DNA from 2 places in the Halomonas sp. WWR20 genome. Region 1 is predicted to be linked to the other one. Evidence: predicted binding sites of a transcription regulator. Region 1 holds the regulator's gene; the other holds the start of a gene.
What was found. Region 1 encodes FliA, which starts transcription of late flagellar genes. Its sites were predicted from a motif close to CTAAAGTTNNNNNNNNNNCNGCCGATA; they were not measured.
Positions count from the first base shown of each region.

Region 1 (5,704 bases):
CCGTCCGTGTCGGCTTGTACGTATATAAAAGACTGGCTTGCGGCCGAGCCGTTTATCCACTGACAGGACTGTGGAACTTGCTATGGCGCTGCTGAATTCCAACAACGATCTGGCCCTTATCGAACGCCTGATAAATGGCGACACAGATGGGGGCGTTCGTGAGGTGGCTGCTCATTACACCTACGCTCGACAGGACAATGTGTTGCGAGCCCTGCTCGCAGGGCTGATTGACGCCCAGAACGGCTGCATCGAAATCGTCGATGAGCAGGGGCTGGTATGTTTCGTGGCACACCAGGGCCGCATGCAGTTGGGATACGTGGATAGCGAGACGGCGCTTGGCCGGCCTTGGGCGTACCGATGGCCCAAGGGGCAGCGTGCACAACTGCAGAAGCTGCTCGAGCAGGCGCTGGAGGGAACACGTCGGCAGCATATCGCCTGGCGACAGAACTGCCGGGGGGGATGCTGCGACTGGCAGCTCTGTTTCGTGCCATTGCACGTATCCGGTCGACGCTTCGTACTGATCGTGTCGCGGGACGTGAGTGAACAGCAGCGCCTGAACGCTGCGCTCGAGAGAAGCGAGGCGCGCTTGCATGAGCTGATCGACAAGGTGCCCAAAGTCTTTTGGGTGTACGATTTGCAAAAAGGGCGCTACGAATATATCAGTCCCTCCTTCGAGCGTATTCTGGGGGTGGGGCTCGATACGCTGAGTGATGATGCGCGCGCCTGGATGCGACATATCCATCCCGAGGATGTCTCCCAGGTCCAGAAAGTCGCCGACAGTTGTCATGAATGGATGCAGGATCCCGCACCTGTCGATCTGCAGTACCGTCTGCTAAATCCCGATGGAAATGTGGTTTGGGTTCATGACCTGCGCTATCCGGTCGTCGAAGCAGGACGGTTGGTGCGCATGGTGGGTGTACTGTCCGATATTACCGAGGAGCGGGAACGTCAGCAGCGTCTGCATTATCTCGCCAACCATGATCAACTGACGGGCCTTGCCAACCGTACACATTGTCAGGAGTGGCTGGGCAGAGCCTGCCGCAAACGCCAAGCTTTTCAGCTGTTGCTCGTAGGGCTCGACCGATTCAAGCAAATCAACGATAGCCTGGGGCCTCATCAGGGCGACGAATTGCTCAAGCAGGTTGCCGGGCGTATTCATGTCGCATTGAACTCGGCGGCACTGCTGGCGCGTCTGGGAGGGGACGAGTTTGCGGTGGTGCTGGAGGGTGAGCGCAGCCAGGAAGATCAGCGTGTCGTGGCGCATGGCATCTCGGTGGCGCTCAGTCAGCGCTTTACGCTCGGTCGCAATGCGGTGTTCATTACCGCCAGTATCGGCATCTCCAGCTACCCGCAGGATGGCGAAAACACCGATATCCTGATGCAGAACGCGGATGTCGCTCTGTCCAATGCCAAGTATCAAGGACGCAACACGATCCGTTTTTTCAAGTCGGGGGACGACGAAACGACACTCAGCCGGTTCTCGCTGGAAAGTGCATTGAACCGGGCCTGGGAGAACGAGGAATTCCAGCTGCATTACCAACCCAAGGTGGATGCTTGTACCTTCGAGCTGGTCGGTTTCGAGGCATTGTTACGCTGGCGTGGCCCCGACAATACTCCCATGTCCCCGGCCCAGTTCATTCCGGTGCTTGAGGATACCGGGCTGATAGTACCGGTGGGCTACTGGATTCTTGAGCGGGTCTGTCAGGACTTGCAGCGCATGAAGGCGAAAGGGCTCGTATCGCAAATCGCCGTGAATATTGCGGCCCGTCAGTTAATGGAATCCGATTTCGCCGATCAACTGCAGCGTATCATGCGCCATCACCATGTTTCGCCGGGAGAGATCTCCCTGGAGATTACCGAGAGCTCGCTGATGCAGGAGCCGGCTCGAGCCGCTGAACTGTTGACGCGTCTGAGAGCAGCCGGCGCTTCGGTGGCGCTTGACGATTTCGGCACCGGCTACTCCAGTCTCAGCTATCTCAAGCGCTTCCCCGTCGACACTCTCAAGATTGATCGCAGTTTCATCATGGACATGGTCGACGACGACGACGATCGCAATATCGTCGATGCCATCATCCGCATGGCCCATGCGCTGAACCTGATCGTCGTGGCCGAAGGGGTCGAAAGTACCGAGCAGCATCTACTGCTGCAGCAGTACGGGTGCGACCAGTTGCAGGGCTATCTTTTCGCCAAACCCATGCCGTTTGAAGAGATCATTGCCTGGCATACGATACATATTGATACAAAATGGAAAATAGGGGCTGGAAGTAACGGGTATTCGTGACTTGGGAGATGCGCCGTCGCGTCAATAATGCCAAGCGTGGGGTCATGGATCAGTGTCATGTGTCACTGAACTTGAGCTAACTCCGACCCGAGGCGAGGCGATGTATACGGCACAGGGCAAAATCAATCACTCTCAACTGCTTGAGCAACATCTACCCATGGTACGACGCCATGCGTTGGGGCTTCAGGTGCGTTTACCGGCGAGCGTCGACATTGAGGATCTTATTCAGGCTGGCATGGTTGGGCTGCTCGATGCGCTGGGGCGCTATGATACTGGACAGGGCGCCAGCTTCTCCACCTACGCCAGCCAACGTGTCCGCGGAGCGATGATTGATGAGCTGCGCAGCCGTGACTGGATACCCCGCAGCGTGCGGCGTAATGCGCGGGCGCTGGACCAGGCGGTTCGACGGCTTGAACAGCGTTTCGGCCGACCTGCCGAAGAGCGCGAGATTGCCGCGGAACTGGAAATGTCGTTAACGGATTATCAGCAATTGCTGATCGATGCCAACAACGGGCACTTGCTGGCTTTCGATGAAGTGGTCGAGGAGAGCGGCGAGCCGGCAGCCGGGGGGGAGGGGACACCATTATCCCCGTTGGAATCGCTGCTGCAGGGCGACCAGCGCGAACAGCTGATCAGCGCCATCGATGGCTTGCCGGAGCGTGAAAAGCTGCTGTTGGGCCTGTATTATCAGGAAGAGCTCAATCTCAAGGAGATCGGGGCCGTCCTCGGGGTCAGCGAATCGCGAGTCTGTCAGTTGCATAGCCAGGCCGTGGCGCGGCTGCGCTCACGGCTGGCGGCGTGAACGAATCAACCGTGGTTGTGACCGGTGCCTCGAGATTGGCGACGACGTGCCGGCTTTTCGGAAGCGCCCTGGCGTTGACCCTTGGCGGCAGAATTCCCACCACTTCTAGCACCATTGCCCTGGCGACGCTGACCGCCGCCACCCTCACGGCGTCCCCCCTGACCGCGTCGACCATTCTCGATGGGCTCGGGCTTGGCATTAGGGTCGGGTTCGAAGCCCGGCTCGACATGGCTGGGCAGCTTGCGCTTGATCAGCTTTTCGATATCCGAAAGTAGCTTGTCTTCATCGATACAGACCAGAGAGATCGCTCGGCCTTCGCTGCCCGCGCGTCCGGTACGGCCGATACGATGCACGTAATCCTCGGGTACGTTGGGCAGCTCGAAATTGACGACGTGCGGAAGTTCGCTGATATCCAGACCGCGCGCTGCGATATCCGTTGCCACCAGCACTTGCAAACTGCCGTCCTTGAACGCGCCGAGCGCTCGCGTACGTGCCGACTGGCTTTTGTTGCCATGGATGGCCATGGCCGGGATATCCTGCTTGGAAAGCTGTTCGGCGAGCCGGTTGGCGCCATGCTTGGTACGTGTAAAGACGAGCACTTGATACCAGCGATGCGTCTGGATCAGATGAGCGAGCAGCTCGCGCTTCTGGCCACGGTCGACCCGAAAAACGGCTTGATCGACGGTTTCGGCAGTGGTGTTGCGCCGCGCAACTTCGATAGTGCTCGGCGCGTTCAGCAGCCCGTTGGCCAGCGTCTGGATCTCCGCCGAGAACGTCGCTGAGAATAACAGGTTCTGACGTTTGGCCGGCAATAGGCCGAGAATGCGCCGAATATCTCGGATAAAGCCCATGTCGAGCATGCGGTCGGCTTCATCGAGTACCAGGATCTCGACCTGGGACAGGTCGACGTGGCGCTGCTGGTGCAGGTCGAGCAGGCGTCCCGGTGTGGCGATCAAGATATCGACCCCGGGCTTCATGGCGTCGATCTGCGGTTGGGCGCCCACGCCACCAAAGATGACCAGGGAGCGCAGAGGCAGGTGCTGCCCATAGGTTTTCACGCTATCGCCGACCTGGGCGGCAAGTTCGCGTGTCGGGGTCAGCACCAGGGCCCGGACCTGCCGCGAGCGGGGGCGGGCACCGCCACTCAAGCGTTGCAGCATCGGTAGCGTAAAACCTGCGGTCTTGCCGGTGCCGGTCTGCGCACTGGCCAGCAAATCACCGCCCTTGAGCACGACAGGAATCGCCTGCTGCTGTATGGGGGTAGGGGTGGAATAACCTTGTGTCTCGATAGCACGTAACAGCTCGGCGGATAGGCCAAGTTCGGAAAAGGACATGAAAACTCCGCAACGCACATCCGCCGGTCACCTATGAATAGGTGTCAGTCAAGGGCCGAGGCGTTTCAAAACAGGAATCAGGGCGGGAACAAAAACGCGCCTGGAATGGAAGCGGCGAGGTGACTGGTCGTAAGCCGCCCCGGCATGATGCCAGAGTTCTGTAACTTATGCATCTTTTGTCTAACCCCGCGCAGGCAAGTTTCGGCGATGCGAGGGTGATCGCACTACAGGGACGGCTGGTTGGCTATTTCATCTGCGAGTTGCTCGGCAACCGTCTGCCAGGCGCTCCCCAGGCTACGGACCAGCGCAGGATAGCCGTCCGCATCCAGGGCGCGCTCAATGTCGAAGTGCTGCAGCGAGAGCAACCGGCCGCTGGGATCGCGCAACTGCCATTGCCCGCTGACCACTGCCATACCGTCATGGCGTCCCTGAAAATTTTCCACGTCGAGCCTGACACTGAGCGACTGTTCCGCATCCGCCCCGCGATTTTCGCGCAGCACACGAACCTCGGGTAGTGCAAGACTCAAATGATGACGCAGACTCCTTTCGAGTTGACGGTTGAGATCTTCGGCCCATAAATGATTGCTGGCTTGGTGAATCTCGATATCGCTGAGTTGCATGACGATACCGTCACTGTCGAGATAAGGGGCAACGCGAATGGGCTCGAGAATCAGGGTGCGGGACGCTGGTGTCGAATATTGCACCCCCTGCCCGGCGGCGGGCAGGGTATAGCGTGACGCTGACGTCGAGGAACCGGCGCAGCCGCTCAGCATGACCGACAAAAGGACGACGCAGGTCATGGTGAGCCATGCGTGTCTTGGCCCGACAAGCGGCACTCGGCGTGTACCGACATCACGGTAGCGGGCATAGGAGATCGGCGCTGTCATCGCGGGGCCCTCGGTAGTGGATCTTCATTGCTGCGCTTGTCGAAGATCAAGGCGTTGGGTTGTTCACTCAAGGTGCGGGCCACCGGCTGTAGGTCACGTAGCAGAGTCTCGAGGCTGGATAGCGTGCCGACCAGCTCCTGATAGCCCTGGGAGTCGGAAGAAAAGCCCTGCAGCGTTCCACGCAACTCCTTGAGAGTATCGTTGATGCTGCTGGGCATATCGCGGAATGCCGGGTCGCTCAGCAGGGCATTGAGCGACGCCGCAGTGGCTTGCGCTTCCTCCAGCGTAGCCTGTGATGCCTGCAGCGTGCCGTTGAGCTCGTCCAGAACCGGTTCGACCTGCAGGTCGTTGAGTTTCTCGAGCAGTTCGGTGACCTGTTGCTGGATCTGGGCCAGGCCTG
Region 1 covers NZ_JBTRHR010000001.1:123,951-129,654, reverse strand. Annotated here, with positions in the region: gene ACW4DH_RS00535 (putative bifunctional diguanylate cyclase/phosphodiesterase) at 83-2,281, shown strand; gene ACW4DH_RS00530 (RNA polymerase sigma factor FliA) at 2,382-3,083, shown strand; gene ACW4DH_RS00525 (DEAD/DEAH box helicase) at 3,089-4,417, opposite strand; gene ACW4DH_RS00520 (PqiC family protein) at 4,642-5,304, opposite strand; gene pqiB (intermembrane transport protein PqiB) at 5,301-5,704, opposite strand, start outside.

Region 2 (5,704 bases), on a different contig from region 1:
AGCCTGGCGTTCGAAGTGGGGGAGGGGCTGCGTTCGAACATGCGTGCAGTCTTCGAGTCGATTGCCCATCACAATCCCTATCCGCGTGACCATTTCGACGAGCACCGCTGGAATCACATGGTGCTCAAGGCACTATTTGTCGGCAGCCGTCTTGCGCCGATTGACGGCCTGGATGAACGGGCGAACCCTGAGCTGGCCCGGATCCTGCTGGACTATGCGCATGAACGCTGGGCGGCGAAACGTCCCGTCTCGCCTGAATTGTGGCGCTGCGTGGGGCCCTTTGCCGATGACGTCGGCGCGTTTGACGATTTGCAGCGCGCCCTCGCGGGCAATGCCCAAGAGCGGGTTGCCGCTGCGCTGGCGCTTTCTTCCAGCCCCTCTGCGCAAGCCCGCGAGATTCTGGCTTCCACCTCGCTGATCAACGACCTCGACGCAGGCCGCATCAGTTGGGACACCCTGTCGACGACCGAGGCTGCCTGATGTTTATCGATCCCCACGCGCACATGATTTCCCGCACCACCGATGATTATGAAGCCATGGCGGCGGCCGGTGTCGTCGCATTGATCGAGCCGGCGTTCTGGCTGGGGCAGCCACGGACCTTCGTCGGCACCTATGTCGATTACCTGTCCACGATCGTGGGCTGGGAGCGGTTCCGCGCCGGACAGTTTGGCATTCGCCACTATTGCACCGTGGGCCTGAATTCCAAGGAAGCCAACAATGAGGAACTTGCCGAAGGCGTAATGGAATGGCTGCCACGCTTCGCGCTGAAGGAAGGCGTCGTCGCCATCGGCGAGATCGGCTATGACGAGCAGACGCCGCTGGAAGATAAATACTTCCGCGCCCAGCTGGAGCTGGCCCGCGAATTGAAATTGCCGGTCATGGTGCACACGCCGCATCGCGACAAGAAACGCGGCACGTCGCGCTCCATGGATGTCTGCGAGGAGATGGGGGTCGATCCGTCGTGGGTGGTGATAGACCATAACAATGAGGAAACCGTCGCCGAAACCCTGGAGCGGGGCTTCTGGGCGGGGTTCTCCATCTATCCATCGACCAAGATGGGCAATGCGCGCATGGTGGAAGTGCTCAAGCAGTATGGCGGAGAGCGCATCATCGTGGACAGCGCCTGCGACTGGGGAATCTCCGACTGCCTGGGGGTGGCCAAGACCGCCAGACTGGCGCTGGAGCAAGGCGTGTCGGAAGAGACGGTGCGCAAGGTGACCTATGCCAACGCGTTGGAGGTCTACGGCAAGAGCGGACAGATACGCGAGGAGGATTGGCTCAATCCGCCGGAGATCGATCAGCGAACGCTATTCGAGGGTAACTCGATCCTGCGTGGTGGACGCGAGCCACGCATCGAGACACCCGGAGAGCACCGTGCCGAAAACCTGCTGATCGAGTAGCAAGTAGAAGGTAGCGGAAAAGCCCAGCATTGACTGGGCTTAAAGCGACTTAAAGCGACCGGGCTTGCATCACGCCCGGGAGCTGATTCCCCCGAATCCCTTGCGCCGCGACTGGCCGGTGGGGCCGTAAAGTGTGCTGCCCGCCGCTTCCGACAGGAAGTTGATGGCCTTCTGATTATGCTCCAGACGCATGTTAATCATCAGGCCGTTCATGCGGTTTTTCTGCCGTGCCTGTTCGGCTAGCGTGCGCATGTCGCCCCAGTCATCGAGGCACTGGCTTTCCTGGGCGGCGCGTTCGGCGCCGCGCAGTCCTTCACCATGGCCCGAGGCGCGCTGAGCGGCTAGCCGGGCTTGCTCGTACTCTTCCATTTCCGCGGCAATGCGCTGTTTGTCGGCGGCAAGGCGCGACAACGCCTCGCCGTCGATTTGCCCCTGGGCAAGTTGCAGGTGCTCTTCGTCGAGCAGCGCGACGAACGATTCCAGGGCCGCCTTCTGGCGGCGCAGGCATTCACGGTAGTTCATGGAAGCTTCTATCCTCACTCGCCGAGCAGGTCTCGTACGCTCTGGATGAGACCATCGGCAATCTTGTCTGAACGAATATCGAGGCGGCCCTCGCTGATGGCCTGCCGAATTTCCGCAACGCGTGCCGTATCGATATCCTGGCCGGCATCGCCGGAAGCGGCCTGGCTGAGGGTGGTCACTGTTGCGGCAGTGGCGGGCGCGGTGCGCGTGGTGTCACTTACGGTTGACGTGCTGTTGCCGGACTTTTCCTGTCCCGGCAAGCGGGTCAATGACTGCAATGTGTCGATTTTCAAGGTTCTGGTCTCTTGAAAGCGGGCTTGTAGGAAGTATCGGCGCTGCAGGCCAAAGCTTTAGGGAAACTGCTCATAAATGTTTGCGCAGATGAGTTTCTGCGCTTCGAGCCCCTTGAGCGGCATGCGGCGCCGGTTTCCGGTAAAACAACAAGTCTAGCGCGTCGGCTAAAGGCTTTCGATAGCGACGTTGAATCGCTCAGAAGACGACATTGAGCCGGCTCTCTCCGCTTACCTGGGCATGCAGGATGTTGCCATCATCGGTGCGCACCCGTATCGAGGTGCCCATGCCGCCACTTTCAAGCGCCTTCGCCTCGCGAGTAATCCGAAACCCCGCCCCTTGCGCCACCAGAGTAACCGGCTCGCCACGCCTGACCAGATAACGCTCTCTTACCATCGAAGACTGCAAAGCGGTGCCGGCGGGGATGCGCCGAGTGGTGACGGCGCCGATGAGGGTTTGCGGGTCGTCCAGCCATTGCCGGGGCAGGCGGCTCTGGTCGGCGGTGTGCCACTCGAACATGTCCCGAGTCACCGTCGTGCCGGGGGCGATATCGCGGCTGGCGACCAGGTGGCGCGTGTTGATCGCCACCGTGGCTTGCATATAGCGCCGCTGTTCGCCGCACTGGACCCCGACGGTGACACGCCCCTGGGGCGGGCCTGAGCGAGGCAGAAACGGCTCGGGGTTGGCGCACTCCGGCAGGCGTGCCGTCGAGGGGCGTACCTCCACGCTGATATCTTCGCCTTCGGCCTGCGCATACAGAAACTCCTCGACCGCATTGATGACCGCCTGGTCGCTGGCCAGCGCGATGGGCGCCCAGCTCAGCGCGGCGATCAGGGCCATGAGAGGCAAAGCCACGATATGCCCGGCCAGATAAAGCGTCTTTCGCCCTTTGCGTGTGCTGGGTTGCGCCATGATAAGCCCCTCTTGCGCTGCCGATGTTCTGGCATGACATGCGCCGAGGACATCCAGGCGCACTGATGGGAAACGATTCTAGGCGCTGAGCGGGATTGCCAAAGGCGGAAATGACGCGCAATTGAGAGCCTGTTCCGGCGTTTGGGGTGACAGGGGGCGGGCTATTCTCCAGCCTGCACATCCTCCCGAACGGCGCGGGCCGCTGGAGACAAGACACCGGGACAGCAGGGATACCAAGAATGATCGATAAGCTTGACGGCGCACTGCGCTATCACCAGGAAGCACTCAATCTGCGCGCGGAGCGGCAGCAGGTACTGGCCGGCAACATCGCCAATGCCGATACGCCGAACTACAAGGCGCGCGATTTCGATTTCGCCAAGGAACTCGACCAGGTGATGACGCAGGGGCGGTCCAGTGCCAACGCGCTGTCGCTGAACACGACATCGAGCCGCCATGTGCCTGCCCAGGCCCACGGCGCGGGACTGGGGCGCGAGCTGCTCTACCGCGTGCCGGATCAGCCCAGTCTGGACGGTAACACCGTCGACATGGATCGGGAACGCAGCAACTTCACCGATAACGCAGTGCGCTATCAAGCCAATCTGACCATTCTCAGCCGTAAGATCCAAGGGCTGAAAACTGCAATGCAGCCGGAGTAAGCCCTATGTCGATGTTCAGTGTCTTTGAAATTTCCAGTTCGGCGATGAGTGCCCAGGCACAGCGCATGAACGTGACCGCCAGCAACCTGGCCAATGCCGACAGTGTGGCCGGCCCCGATGGCGAGGCCTACCGCGCCAAGCAGGTGATGTTCGAGACCGTCTCCCAGGGGGCGCATGGCACCGGTGGCGTGCGTGTGTCCGAGGTGGTGGAGGACGAGTCTCCGCTGCGTCTTGAATATCGCCCCGAGCATCCCCTGGCCGACGAGCAGGGCTATGTCTCGATGCCCAACGTCGAGCCGGTCAATGAAATGGTCAACATGATTGCCGCCTCGCGCTCCTATCAGGCCAACGTCGAGGTGCTCAACACCAGCAAGACGATGATGCTCAAGACCTTGACCATTGGCGAAGGCTAACGGAGACGCGACATGGCTAGCCCTATCGGCAGCAGCACCCTTGCCAACATCAATAATGTCGGCAGCACTGGTACCACCGGCACGGATACCGCGGGAGAGCTCAACGACCGCTTCATGACGCTGCTGATTACGCAGTTGAAGAATCAGGACCCGATGAGTCCCATGGAGAACGCGGAATTGACTTCGCAGATGGCGCAGATCAATACCGTCAGCGGCATTCAGGAACTCAATACCACGCTGGAAGGCATTACCGGACAGATCGAAGCGGGACAGTCACTGCAGGCCACCGCGCTGATCGGTCAGGGCGTACTGGTGCCGGGCAATGAGATCCGTGTGGGCTCGGACGCTGACGGCAATGTCGTGGCAACGCCGATCGGTATTGAGCTAGGAACCGATGTCGACAACATCAAGTTTACGATTACCGACGGTTCGGGCCAGGTGGTGGCACAACGCAACACCGAGTCGGTCAAGGCGGGCGTTCAGTCGTTCTACTGGGATGGCGTGCTCGATGATAAATCGAAGGCCGCTGATGGAAATGTTTATAAGGTTAGCCGCGTCGAGGCCACCGTGGGTGACGAGCCGGTGTCCTCCTATACCTTGCTCAACTATGGGCTGGTCAGCGGTGTGATGAAAGGTGACGGGGAGCCGCTGCTCGACCTGGGACCGAACATGGATGACGTCAAGCTGGCGGATGTCCGTCAGATTCTATAACCAATGACAGTGATGAGCGCAGTATGCATGCGCGCTGTCACCACTTGATTGCCTGTCACTTTATAAATTAAGGAACTGAATCATGGGCTTTTCACAAGCATTGAGTGGGGTCAACGCAGCCTCCACTCAGCTCGACGCCATCGGCAACAACATCTCCAACTCCCAGACCAAGGGCTTCAAGAGCTCCTCGGTACAGTTTGCCGACGTCTTCGCCGGCAGCCAGGTCGGCTTGGGCACGCGGGTCGCCGGTGTGCTGCAGAATTTCAACAACGGCACGCTGGAAACCACCAACCGCGATCTGGACCTGGCGATCAGCGGCGACGGTTTCTTCCGTTTCAATCAGGGCGGGCAGGTCGGCTATTCCCGCAACGGCCAGCTGACCATGACCAGCGACGGTTACCTGGTCAACGCCCAGGGCGCCCAACTGACCGGCTACAACGTCAGCAACTTCAATACCGTCAATGCCGCCATCCCGACCGGTGGCCAGGCCGAGCTGATCCAGCTGCCGGCGGACTCGATGGTCGCCCAGGCAACCACGAAGTCCTCGGCGGGTGTCGATCTGGATGCCGGCGATGAAATCCCGACCGAAGCATTCAATGCCGCAAACGCCTCCACGTACAACTACAGCACCTCAACGACTTTCTATGACTCATTGGGTAATTCCAACAACCTGCAGATGTATTTCATCAAGACGGGTGACAATGCCTGGCAGGTCGAATCAAGGGTGGCGCTAGGGGCGAGCAGCTCTTGGTCGAATACTGTTGAAGCTGACGGAAACTATCCAGCAGGCTTTGCCCCA
Region 2 covers NZ_JBTRHR010000003.1:39,958-45,661, forward strand. Annotated here, with positions in the region: gene ACW4DH_RS06595 (EboA domain-containing protein) at 1-480, shown strand, start outside; gene ACW4DH_RS06600 (TatD family hydrolase) at 480-1,400, shown strand; gene ACW4DH_RS06605 (flagella synthesis protein FlgN) at 1,470-1,922, opposite strand; gene flgM (flagellar biosynthesis anti-sigma factor FlgM) at 1,937-2,215, opposite strand; gene flgA (flagellar basal body P-ring formation chaperone FlgA) at 2,412-3,125, opposite strand; gene flgB (flagellar basal body rod protein FlgB) at 3,365-3,781, shown strand; gene flgC (flagellar basal body rod protein FlgC) at 3,787-4,194, shown strand; gene ACW4DH_RS06630 (flagellar hook assembly protein FlgD) at 4,207-4,905, shown strand; gene ACW4DH_RS06635 (flagellar hook protein FlgE) at 4,988-5,704, shown strand, end outside.
Region 2: the regulator FliA is predicted to act here: its motif matches at 2,250-2,276, upstream of flgM (flagellar biosynthesis anti-sigma factor FlgM).